Regions from separate parts of the Mesobacillus jeotgali genome, predicted to be linked through region 1. Evidence: predicted binding sites of a transcription regulator. Region 1 holds the regulator's gene; the other holds the start of a gene.
The links. The regulator Rex, encoded in region 1, represses fermentation and respiration genes when NADH is low (regulators of the CRP and FNR family bind a similar motif). The targets are predictions, from matches to a motif close to TTGTGAAATATTTCACAA.
Positions count from the first base shown of each region.

Region 2: a site for Rex is predicted at 4,664-4,681, ahead of FOF60_RS09170 (4Fe-4S dicluster domain-containing protein). Genes of this name have one in related genera too.

Region 1 is NZ_CP109811.1:249,836-255,581, reverse strand. Features, by position in the region: partial or broken gene FOF60_RS01405 (LytTR family DNA-binding domain-containing protein) at 1-541, opposite strand, end outside; gene groL (chaperonin GroEL) at 718-2,346, opposite strand; gene groES (co-chaperone GroES) at 2,404-2,688, opposite strand; gene FOF60_RS01390 (CPBP family intramembrane glutamic endopeptidase) at 3,072-3,803, shown strand; gene FOF60_RS01385 (YdiK family protein) at 3,807-4,007, shown strand; gene FOF60_RS01380 (redox-sensing transcriptional repressor Rex) at 4,034-4,699, opposite strand; gene moaC (cyclic pyranopterin monophosphate synthase MoaC) at 4,727-5,221, opposite strand; gene abc-f (ribosomal protection-like ABC-F family protein) at 5,402-5,746, shown strand, end outside.
Region 2 is NZ_CP109811.1:1,855,206-1,860,951, forward strand. Features, by position in the region: gene FOF60_RS09150 (2-oxoacid:ferredoxin oxidoreductase subunit beta) at 1-45, shown strand, start outside; gene miaB (tRNA (N6-isopentenyl adenosine(37)-C2)-methylthiotransferase MiaB) at 387-1,931, shown strand; gene FOF60_RS09160 (YlbF/YmcA family competence regulator) at 1,933-2,370, shown strand; gene FOF60_RS09165 (outer spore coat protein CotE) at 2,857-3,399, shown strand; gene FOF60_RS09170 (4Fe-4S dicluster domain-containing protein) at 3,552-4,463, opposite strand; gene FOF60_RS09175 (molecular chaperone TorD family protein) at 4,771-5,385, shown strand; gene FOF60_RS09180 (molybdopterin-containing oxidoreductase family protein) at 5,726-5,746, shown strand, end outside.

The DNA.
Region 1 (5,746 bases):
AAATCGTCTTAATATGGTTCACATTCACAATAAACGAGCGATGACAACGTATAAAGGAATCCTTCGGCAGCAAATATTCAAACTCCTGCAGAGAGTATTTATGTGTACCCGATATCTCATCAGTGTAGACATGCGTCTTCTTATCCTTCGCTTCAATATAAACCACCTTTGAAAAAGGAATCGGAATCCAGCCATCCTGTGTTTTCAGAGTCACAACCGACTTCCCATCCGTCAGCGCCGGATAGATCGCCGTCACACAACCCTCAAGCTCGCCATTATGTAAAAACGGAACCGCCATCCCATGATAAGGAATGCCAAAAACATCCCGGTTGATAAACTCGGAAACCTTCTGCTTCGAATTCAGCGCTTTATAGGCAATCGTCCCTTCCTTAACAGGGTCACCAACAGCAATCTTCAAATCGACCCTCTTGCTGGGACGTTAATAAATGTATTCCTTCGTATTCGAAACTGCAATTGAGATTTCATCAGAAAACAACTCCCCAATGACATCCAGCAACGAGCTTAAAGTTATGTCCTCCATCCTTTTCTCACCTCGATGTTATTATACTACTATTGTTTAAGAGAGACTTGTTCACCTCACTGAAAAAGAAGGACTGTTATTTAAAATTACGTTTCATACTTAAAAATGCAAAAGAACAAAGAAAAGGATCCATCCCCCATAGGGACAGATCCTTTTAAAAGTTTCTTTATAGCAGATTACATCATTCCGCCCATGCCGCCCATGCCGCTCATGTCAGGCATGCCGCCTCCGCCTTCTTCTGGAATGTCAGCAACTACAGCTTCAGTAGTCAAGAACATTGCAGAAACGGATGCTGCGTTTTGAAGTGCATAACGTGTAACTTTAGTTGGGTCAACGATTCCAGCTTCGATCATGTTTACCCACTCGCCAGTTGCAGCGTTGAAGCCTGTTCCGACTTCTTCGCGCTTCAAGCGCTCAACGATAACAGAACCTTCAAGGCCTGCGTTGTGAGCGATCTGGCGAACTGGTTCTTCCATAGCGCGAAGGACGATGTTAATGCCAGTTGCTTCGTCGCCTTCAGCCTGGATTCCAGCCACTTTGTTGTATACGTTAAGAAGCGCTACGCCACCGCCTGATACGATACCTTCTTCAACTGCTGCGCGAGTTGAGTTAAGAGCATCTTCAATGCGAAGCTTACGTTCTTTCAATTCAGTTTCAGTAGCAGCACCAACCTTGATGACTGCAACGCCGCCAGCAAGCTTAGCAAGGCGCTCTTGTAATTTTTCACGGTCAAATTCAGAAGTTGTTTCTTCCATTTGAACACGGATTTGGTTTACGCGGCTCTCGATTTGAGCACTGTCTCCAGCACCTTCAACGACTGTTGTATTTTCTTTTGTAACAACAACTTTAGAAGCGCGTCCAAGAGATGTGATTGTAGCAGACTTAAGGTCACGGCCAAGCTCTTCAGTGATCACTTCACCGCCAGTCAATGCAGCGATGTCTTCAAGCATAGCCTTACGGCGGTCACCGAAGCCAGGAGCCTTAACTGCTACTGCATTGAATGTTCCGCGAAGCTTGTTGACTACTAATGTAGCAAGTGCTTCACCTTCAACATCTTCAGCAACGATCAATAATGGCTTGCCTTGTTGGACAACTTGCTCAAGGACAGGAAGGATTTCTTGGATATTGCCGATCTTCTTGTCAGTGATCAGGATATATGGGTTTTCAAGAACAGCTTCCATTTTGTCAGAATCAGTTACCATGTAAGGAGATGCATATCCGCGGTCGAACTGCATACCTTCAACAACGTCCAATTCTGTAGTGAAGCCTTTCGATTCTTCGATTGTGATAACGCCGTCGTTGCCAACGCGCTCCATCGCTTCTGCAATCAATTGGCCAACTTCTTCGTCAGCAGCAGAGATAGCCGCAACCTGTGCGATAGAAGCTTTGCTTTCGATTGGTTTAGAAATAGCTTTTAACTCTTCAACAGCAGTAATAACAGCCTTTTCAATACCTTTGCGGATTCCCATTGGGTTAGCGCCGGCAGTTACGTTCTTAAGACCCTCGCGAATCATCGCTTGAGCAAGAACTGTTGCAGTTGTCGTACCGTCACCAGCAACGTCATTCGTCTTGCTAGCTACTTCAGCAACAAGCTTAGCACCCATGTTTTCGAATGCATCTTCAAGTTCGATTTCTTTTGCGATTGTTACACCATCGTTAGTGATTAGAGGTGAGCCGAATTTCTTCTCAAGAACCACGTTGCGTCCCTTTGGTCCAAGAGTTACTTTTACTGCATTTGCAAGAGAATCTACCCCGCGAAGCATCGCGCGGCGTGCTTCTTCACTGAACTTAATTTCTTTTGCCATTGTAAAAAACCTCCTCAGATTATTAATGTTTTAACGTTCTGTCTATAATCGCAGTGATTATTCTACAACTGCTAGAATGTCGTTTTCACGTAGGATCAGGTACTCATTGCCCTGGTACTTTACTTCTGTGCCTGCGTATTTTGAGAAGATAATGCGGTCTCCGACTGCAACTTCAAGAGCAACGCGCTCGCCGCTTTCAAGAACTCGGCCAGTTCCAACAGCTACGACTTTACCTTCTTGAGGTTTTTCTTTCGCTGTGTCGGGTAAAACGATACCGCTTGCAGTTTTTTCTTCAGACTCAACAAGCTCGATAATAATGCGATCTCCTAGTGGCTTGATCAAGTGAAACAACCTCCTCAAATTATATGTAGATTATTGTTTATTAGCACTCGCCTCAATAGAGTGCTAACACAATTTATATAATAATGAATCTCTATTTTTTTTGCAAGCGTGAAGCCTAACTTTTTTTATAAAAATTAACATCTAAATCTACCTACATGCCCTTCGACAGCAAGTACTATTTTTCGCGTACTCCACGGCAGCATGGCTAAAAAAGACCACCATAAAGAGTATGCCAGTTCACCGGAATTTTAACCAAAATGTTCACGAGACACCCTGATATTTGAACTTTCCTGATGATTACTAGTAAAATGGATAGATAGCATTCTTATAACAACTTTTATGGCATACACATAGACCGATCCGAATAGAAGGAGATTATCATATTGAAAAAGGAATACTGGTACGTCATTATCGCCTATATCGCCATGCAGCTTTCAAGCCTCATCGGCATCCCGATTGTTGCCTTTATTGGAGCTGCAATGGGAAAAAGCCTGGAAGAAATGGAGACACTCTCGATTCCCTACTGGCTCGTGATCAGCTTTTCGCTGACACTTGTGATTGTGCTCCTGCTGCTAAGGAAGGAACGCAGGACAGGTGCTGACCTGCGTGATGCTTCATCACCGGTAAGCTCAGCAGCCTGGGCTTTCGCTGGTGTCTTCCTTGCTCTGTTCGCCCAATCGATTGCGGCAAGCATCGAGAATATGATTGGAATCGAAATGGGCTCGGAGAATACACAGGAAATCATCAAGCTGATCGAAATGTTCCCGATTGTCATTTTAGTCAGTTCGATTATTGGCCCTATATTAGAGGAAATCGTCTTCCGAAAAATCATATTCGGCAGCCTGCATAAGAAAATGAATTTCTTTTTCTCAGCGCTCATAAGCTCTGTCATATTCGCGCTTGCGCATATGGAGCCGGAGCATGTGATCCTGTACTCAGCAATGGGATTCACCTTTGCTTTCCTTTATGTAAAAACAAAGCGGATTATCGTGCCAATCATTGCCCATGTTACAATGAATACAATGGTTGTACTGATTCAATCCGTATTTAGGGAAGACATTGAGAGAATGATAAAAGAAGCAGAGAAAATTCAAAGCTTTATTGGGGGATTTTAAGTTATGAAGCAATCGCCTTTATTTTCAGGCGTTGTCTACATCTTGTTAGGCAGCTTATTCACCTATTTCGCCATCCAGAATGTAAATGAGACAGGCTGGGGATTCTTTAGCTATCTGCTTGTAGCCCTTGCCACGTTCGACTTCGGGTCCGGCATCAGGATGATCATGTTCCATTTTAAACTTAAGAATATACAGAAAAAATAGCTCCTTCATCATGAAGGAGCTATTTTTTATTCTACCGATTCTGTTGTTTCAGTATCTGTTGGATAATGCTTTAAGAAATAAATCAATGACTGCAATTCAACCGCCAAATCAATGTGATGAATCCTGATGGACGCCGGCACATTCAGTCTCGCTGGTGTAAAGTTCAGGATTCCCTTGATATTCGCCTGCACCAATCGGTCTGTTATCGACTGTGCTACTGCTGAAGGAACAGTCAGGATTGCGACCTGGATACCTTCCTCGACGACAACCTTGTCAAGGTCATCCATGTGATACACTGCAACGTCACCAATTTTCGTGCCAACCTTGCCTGGATCCACATCAAAGGCGATCTCAATTTTCGTATTATTGTTCTTGGAAAAATTATAATTCAAAAATGCTGTTCCCAGATTTCCGACACCAATCAAGGCTACCTTCGTCAGTTCATCCTGGTCAAGCGTCTTTCGGAAAAAAGTCAGCAGGTAATTGACATTGTAGCCGTACCCCTTTTTACCCAGAGCTCCAAAGTAGGAAAAGTCCCTCCGGATTGTCGCTGAATCCACTTTTACCGCTTCACTTAATTCCGCGGATGACACCCTTTGCTTACCTGAAGAATGCAAGTTCAATAAGAACCGGTAATACAGTGGCAAACGTTTTGCGGTTGCCTGCGGAATCTTCATAGCATCATTCGTCATTCTCCATCCTCCACCCTGTCCGTATTTCTATCTCAACTTTTCTTCTCTCTTGAAATCACCGTTTTTACCGCCGGTTTTTTCAACAAGATACGTCTTGCCGATCACCATGCCTTTATCAACGGCCTTGCACATATCATAAACAGTCAGCGCACAAGCTGAAGCTGCTGTTAACGCTTCCATTTCTACACCCGTATTCCCTTTTGTTTTAACAGATGCAGCGATATTTAAAATATAGTCATTTCCATTTTGCTCCCATTCGAATGAAAGGTCAATGCCTGTTAATGGAATCGGGTGGCACATCGGGATGATTTCTGACGTTTTTTTCGCCGCCATGATGCCTGCTACCTGTGCCACTGCAAGGACATCCCCTTTTTTCATTTTATTTTCAGTGATTCTCACATATATATCTTCATTCACGGTTATGCTTGAATGGGCGACTGCAGTACGAACCGTCTCCGCTTTTTCACTCACATCGACCATCTTTGCTCTGCCCTCTTCGTTAAAATGCGTAAATTCTGCCATGTAAAAGCTCCTTTCTACCAAATGATACACTATTTTGTCAAACTTGTGTGTGAACTTTGTTTCAATGTTCACAATACAAAGGGAATTTTTTTATACCGTCCCACCTACCGCAGTTCGCACATATTGCCGTGCCTATATTAATGGGTTACACTATCTCTAAGGCAATAGAGGTGAAAAATAATGATTTTATTACAGGTTAATCAGCTATCAAAATATTTTGCTGCTGATCTTATTTTATCGAATATAAAGTTTGAAATACAGACCAATGACCGAGTAGCGCTTGTCGGCCGGAACGGGGCAGGAAAATCAACCCTGCTAAAAATCATCGCCGGGTACGAATCACATGACGGCGGCGAAATCATCCGCCCAAAAGGTACAACAATTGGCTATCTGGCCCAAAATACCGGTCTGGAGTCCGAGAAAAGCATCTGGGATGAAATGCTGGCTGTTTTTGACCATCTGCACAACATGGAAAAAGACTTGCGCAGACTTGAGGAAAAAATGTCGGATCCAGACATCCTGTCA
Region 2 (5,746 bases), 1.6 Mb from region 1:
CTTGATCAAGCTCATTTTGACAAGCTGGTTGCTGAATTCATGTAATAAGCGAAGTGAGTTTCAATAAAACCCCAATCGTCGAGGATTGGGGTTTTATTATTCTTGTAAAATCAAGCTTATTGGGATCTTTTGTGATTAGTATCACTCCAATTAGATAATCTATAGGGTAATATAATTGACTAGGACGGCTTTTTTATCAAGAAAGCTGTATTTCCATTGCCTGCTATTGTTTTCATTGATTGAAGAGTTTATACTATTATAATGTGTATATTTAATATTTTCAGGGTGATGCAGCCCTTTTTATCGTAGAAAGCAGAACTGTTAAAATAGCTCCGGCGAGGTTGAATCCTTCTGCCTGCTTGCTTTCTAATGAAAGGAGATCTGAAATGAACGAGAATCAACGCTTGGAAGGCCAGAAAGTACAAACTGAAAATTCTTCGGACAAAAAATCCAGCAAGGATTACAGCAAGTACTTTGAAACAGTATATACAGCTCCATCATTGAAGGATGCAAAGAAACGCGGCAAAGAAGAAGTCAAGTACCATAAAGACTTTGACATCCCTGAAGAATTCATTGGTATGGGACAAGGGCGCAAATTCTACATCCGTACATATGGATGCCAGATGAATGAGCATGACACAGAAGTCATGGCTGGTATATTCCTTGGTCTCGGATATGAACCTACTGACAGTGTCGAGGATGCGAATGTCATTCTACTGAATACATGTGCAATCAGGGAAAATGCTGAGAATAAGGTGTTTGGTGAACTTGGACATTTGAAGCACCTGAAAAGAGAAAAGCCAGATCTTCTATTGGGAGTATGCGGCTGCATGTCCCAGGAAGAATCGGTCGTTAACAAAATTCTCAAAACCTATAACCAGGTTGATATGATTTTTGGTACACATAATATCCATCGCCTGCCACATATTCTGCAGGAAGCATATATGTCCAAAGAAATGGTCGTTGAAGTCTGGTCCAAGGAAGGGGACGTAATCGAAAACCTTCCGAAGGTTCGCAAAGGGAACATCAAAGCGTGGGTGAACATCATGTATGGCTGCGATAAATTCTGCACATACTGCATCGTTCCCTATACGCGAGGCAAAGAGCGGAGCCGCCGTCCAGAAGACATCATTCAGGAGGTCCGTCAGCTTGCGGCCCAGGGCTATCAGGAAATTACCCTGCTTGGCCAGAATGTAAACGCGTATGGAAAAGATTTTACGGACATCGATTACGGTCTAGGGGACTTGATGGATGAAATGCGTAAGATCGATATTCCACGTGTGCGTTTTACAACAAGCCATCCGCGTGATTTTGACGATCCCCTGATTGAAGTGCTGGCTAAGGGCGGAAACTTGATGGATCACATCCATCTGCCTGTACAGTCAGGTTCTACAGATGTATTGAAAATCATGGCCAGAAAATATACGAGGGAACAATACCTTGAGCTTGTACGCAAGATCAAGGCAGCTATTCCTAATGTCACATTAACAACAGATATTATCGTGGGTTATCCGAATGAGACAGATGAGCAATTCGAGGAAACAATGTCTCTTGTTCGTGAAGTAGGATATGAATCAGCTTATACATTCATTTACTCTCCAAGGGAAGGCACACCTGCCGCTAAAATGCAGGATAATGTCCCGATGGAAGTGAAGAAAGAGCGTCTTCAGCGCCTGAACGCACTAGTGAATGAGCAATCTGCACAGTCTATGAAGAAGTATCAGGATCAGATTGTTGAGGTATTGGTTGAAGGCGAAAGCAAAAACAACCCTGATGTACTGGCCGGGTATACAAGCAAGTTAAAGCTTGTCAATTTCGTCGGTCCGAAGTCGGCCATCGGTAAAATCGTCAAGGTTAAGATCACAGATGCAAAAACATGGTCATTAAACGGGGAAATGGTAGAAGAAATACAACCAGTTGAGGTGAACTAAGTTGGCAAAATACAATAAAGATGACATTATCCAGCGTTCAAGAGAAATCGCAAGAATGATTGCGGAAACAGAAGAAGTTGACTTTTTCAAACGTGCAGAAGCGCAAATCCATGAGAATGAAAAAGTGAAAACACTTATTTCTTCTATTAAAGGCCTTCAAAAACAGGCTGTTAACTTTCAGCATTACGGAAAAACAGAAGCGTTGAAGAAGACGGAAGCAAAAATTGCTTCTTTAGAACAACAACTGGATGAAATTCCAGTAGTCCAGGAGTTCAAGCAATCGCAAATTGATGTTAATGAATTGCTTCAGCTAGTAGCTACAACAATTTCCAATACAGTTACAGATGAAGTAGTCGCAGCAACTGGCGGAGATGTACTTCGCGGCGAAACAGGTGCAGCTTTGAAAAACGAAGCAAGCTGCCATACGCACAACCATTAATCATTGAAGAGTAAATGGCACCCGATTATAGGGTGCCATTTTTTTATTGTATAGGAAATTTTAAAAGCATTTTTGTGTGGATAACTACATGTGGGTGTCTTAATCCAGCTCCAGCGCCTAGCCCCTCGAGACGCTTCGGTTCTGCCAATGAAGTCAAAGAACGACTTCAATGTCAGGCCCTCCAGCGCTTGTCGGGGATGAACGAGGCGCTTGAGCTTTTTGTTCTTCATTGGATCAGATAAGGGTCCTGTTGGGAAGGTGAGTGGACTGCTTCTCCAGTCTGGAGTATCTCTTTTCGGGGACTGCGATATGAAATCAATACAATCTTAATTACCCATCAACTTTCTTCAATTGGGAACATTCAGCATGTATGGGCATACAATGAACTATGCCTAAGTTTTTACCAGTGGTTCTAAAATTAATCGCACACTAGTCTAATATCACGCATAGGATGAATTGAAAAAGATTGAGGAGGTTTCGCTCGCAATGGGAGATTACAGAGAGATTATTACGAAAGCCGTCGTAGCGAAGGGACGCAAATTCACGCAGTCCAATCATACGATCAACCCAGCGCATAATCCGAGCAGCATTCTGGGCGCTTGGGTCATAAACCATAAGTATAAGGCAAAAAAGGTAGGGAAAGTGGTTGAAGTAAACGGGTCTTACGAAGCCAACATCTGGTACTCCTTTGATGATAATACAAAAACTGAAGTAGTGACGGAGAAAGTAACTTACTGCGATGTCATCAAGCTGAAGTACCGTGACCCTGATTGCATGGATGATCATGATGTCCTTGTAGAGGTTCTGCAGCAGCCAAACTGTATCGAAGCGGTCATTTCGCCTAATGGCAACAAAATCATCGTTCACGTCGAGAGGGAATTCCTTGTGGAAGTCATTGGTGAAACGAAGGTATGCGTTGTCACTCATCCAGGCGGATGCGATTGCGATGATGATGAGTGGGGCCATGGCCTCGATGATGACGAATTCGAAGACTTGAACCCAGACTTCCTCTTGGGAGAGGAAGAATAACATCGAACTAGGAAGCTTTCACTTCCTAGTTTTTTTTTTACAATGAAACGAAAAAGGCGGAAAGAGATAGTCATTAAAAAAAGCACTGGGCATGGAAGCAGTTTAAAAAAATGGGCTTCTAATGGCCAGTGCCTCTATTATAGCCCATTCACTCAAAGGAAAAAATTGGGCTTTTTAATTGTGCTGCATATATGGCATGCATCAGATTCTTCCCAGGCATGAAAGGAAGTGCCGCATTGTTTGCAAATGTTCTTACTCAAGCTATAAGAGACTGACGGAGCCTTGTGAACCTCTTGCTCAACTGTTATTGCGCTCGTTCTGCAAATGTCCAAGCATAAATGGCATCCGGTGCATTGGTTTTCATTCATTATAAGCTCGTTCTCCCCGAGGCTGAATACGCCAGAGGGACAAATATTAAAACAGGCTTCACATAGTGTGCACTCATCCTCGTTGATTTCCACTTTATAAAAAGACCAATCCTTGAACAGAAGGGAAGGTTTAAAATTGCTTTCATTGAAGCGCCATTTAACAGGTGTCACGGAAGAAAGAACAGTTTTCCTGCTGTCGGAAGAGAGCTTTGCAAAAAAGTCCCGTCTTGATAACCTTGGCTGCTCTTTTGGCTCCAGGACCAAATGGTTTGTAACCTGCAGGAGTTCAAGTGACATGGCGCCCAGGACTTCATTGGCCTGGCTGATTCGGTTTACTAACTTCGAATATAAAGAAGGCTGATAAATAAAGCGTATTCCTTTTTTATGGTAGTAAAGCAGTTCAGTTAAGCTTGGCAGCGGCGATTCCTGCTCGAGCAGAAGATGATCCTGGCTGACCTTTCTTGAAGGAGATTGTCCTTTGATAGCCTGTACAGGACAGGCTGTGATACAGACACCGCAGGAAGTGCATCTTTTTTCATCAATCATCATTTTTTGATTCTCAAGCAGGATGGCTTCATCCGGGCATGCGTCAAAACAAGCTGAACAGGAACTCAGCGGGCTGATCGTCCTGGTGCAGGATTCTGAGATCTCCAGATCGTAACTAAGGCTTTCAAGCCAATTGGTTAACAGAGACATAATCGTCACCTCAGGGGGCATTATTCTATACTTTCATTTTACGATTAAACCTTTAAAAAAGAGGCGAGTTTGCCAGATATTCATACATATGTAAAAGAAAATTCACAAATGAAGTGCCGCTGAGTCACTATATCCTCAGTCAAACCAGGAGAAATCAGTTATGTCGATAGAACTTATGGAGGATTCATTAAAGTTAATTTAGGTGAATTCCTTCACATACTCAAGAGGGTTTCGCCACAGAATGTATATTGTTTCACAAACTTTTATGCCATATAGTGAAGGTGTATTCGAAAGGTGGTGAATCCCGGTGATTGGATTAGATAACAAGAAAGAGTGTGCGAATGTTTTTTTAGTCCTTGCAGATTTATATAAACATCCAACTATAGAGATCTGGGATGAGATTAAGGAACAAGATCTTCTGAAGAAGCTGGAAGAATCGATCAAGAATCATTACAATCATACTTTTTCCTTAGAGGAAGTCTTGCCTGAAAGCTATGAAAAGTTTCAAGAATTATTCATGACCTCTATTGGAAGCATGCAAAAGCAGGCTGCCATTCCGGTTGAATCTTTGTATAAACCGTGGACACAGGACAAAACTTGTACACTTCCCTTTGCACGGGACAAAGGGTATATCCTGGGTGATTCGGCGTTACATATCAATTTTCTGTTAGAAAAGCTAAAGATCGATATTCCTGTTGAATTACAGGGCATGCCGGACCACTTGGCTATCCTGCTGGAATTGCTGGCCTATTTCATAGAGCATGCTCCTGAACACTTTACAGCTGAATTTATGGATGATCATTTCGATTGGCTGGAAGAATTCGAATCGCAGCTTTCGCTGGTAACAGAGCACTCATTTTATCAGAGGTTGACAAGAATATTGATTGAGACCCTGCAGGCGCATCGAAATAATTACCTGTAGATCTTAAATTTTGGCTGTTTTCGCTTTGATTGCTGCATCTGGGCTCTTTTCGAGGAGACTCCCAGCTTCAAATGCGTAAAAAGGTTGTAAAAACAATAATGTTCCAAAAGCGTAAATCTGTTTAAGGTGGTGATGCTTTTAGTGATGGACAATCTTTTGAAAAAAGCTATAATAACAGATTCAATTCCATCAGTCAGGAATTTTGCTAAAGAGTCAAAAAGATTAAACTTTAGCATTGTTGGAAGAAGCATCATGTTATCGAATGTGCCTGTGACAATGCAATATAGGCATTACATCCAATATGTTTTACCGGTCGGGAGTAAAAGGAGGGCTAGTTAAAATGGTGGAAACAAAACTATCA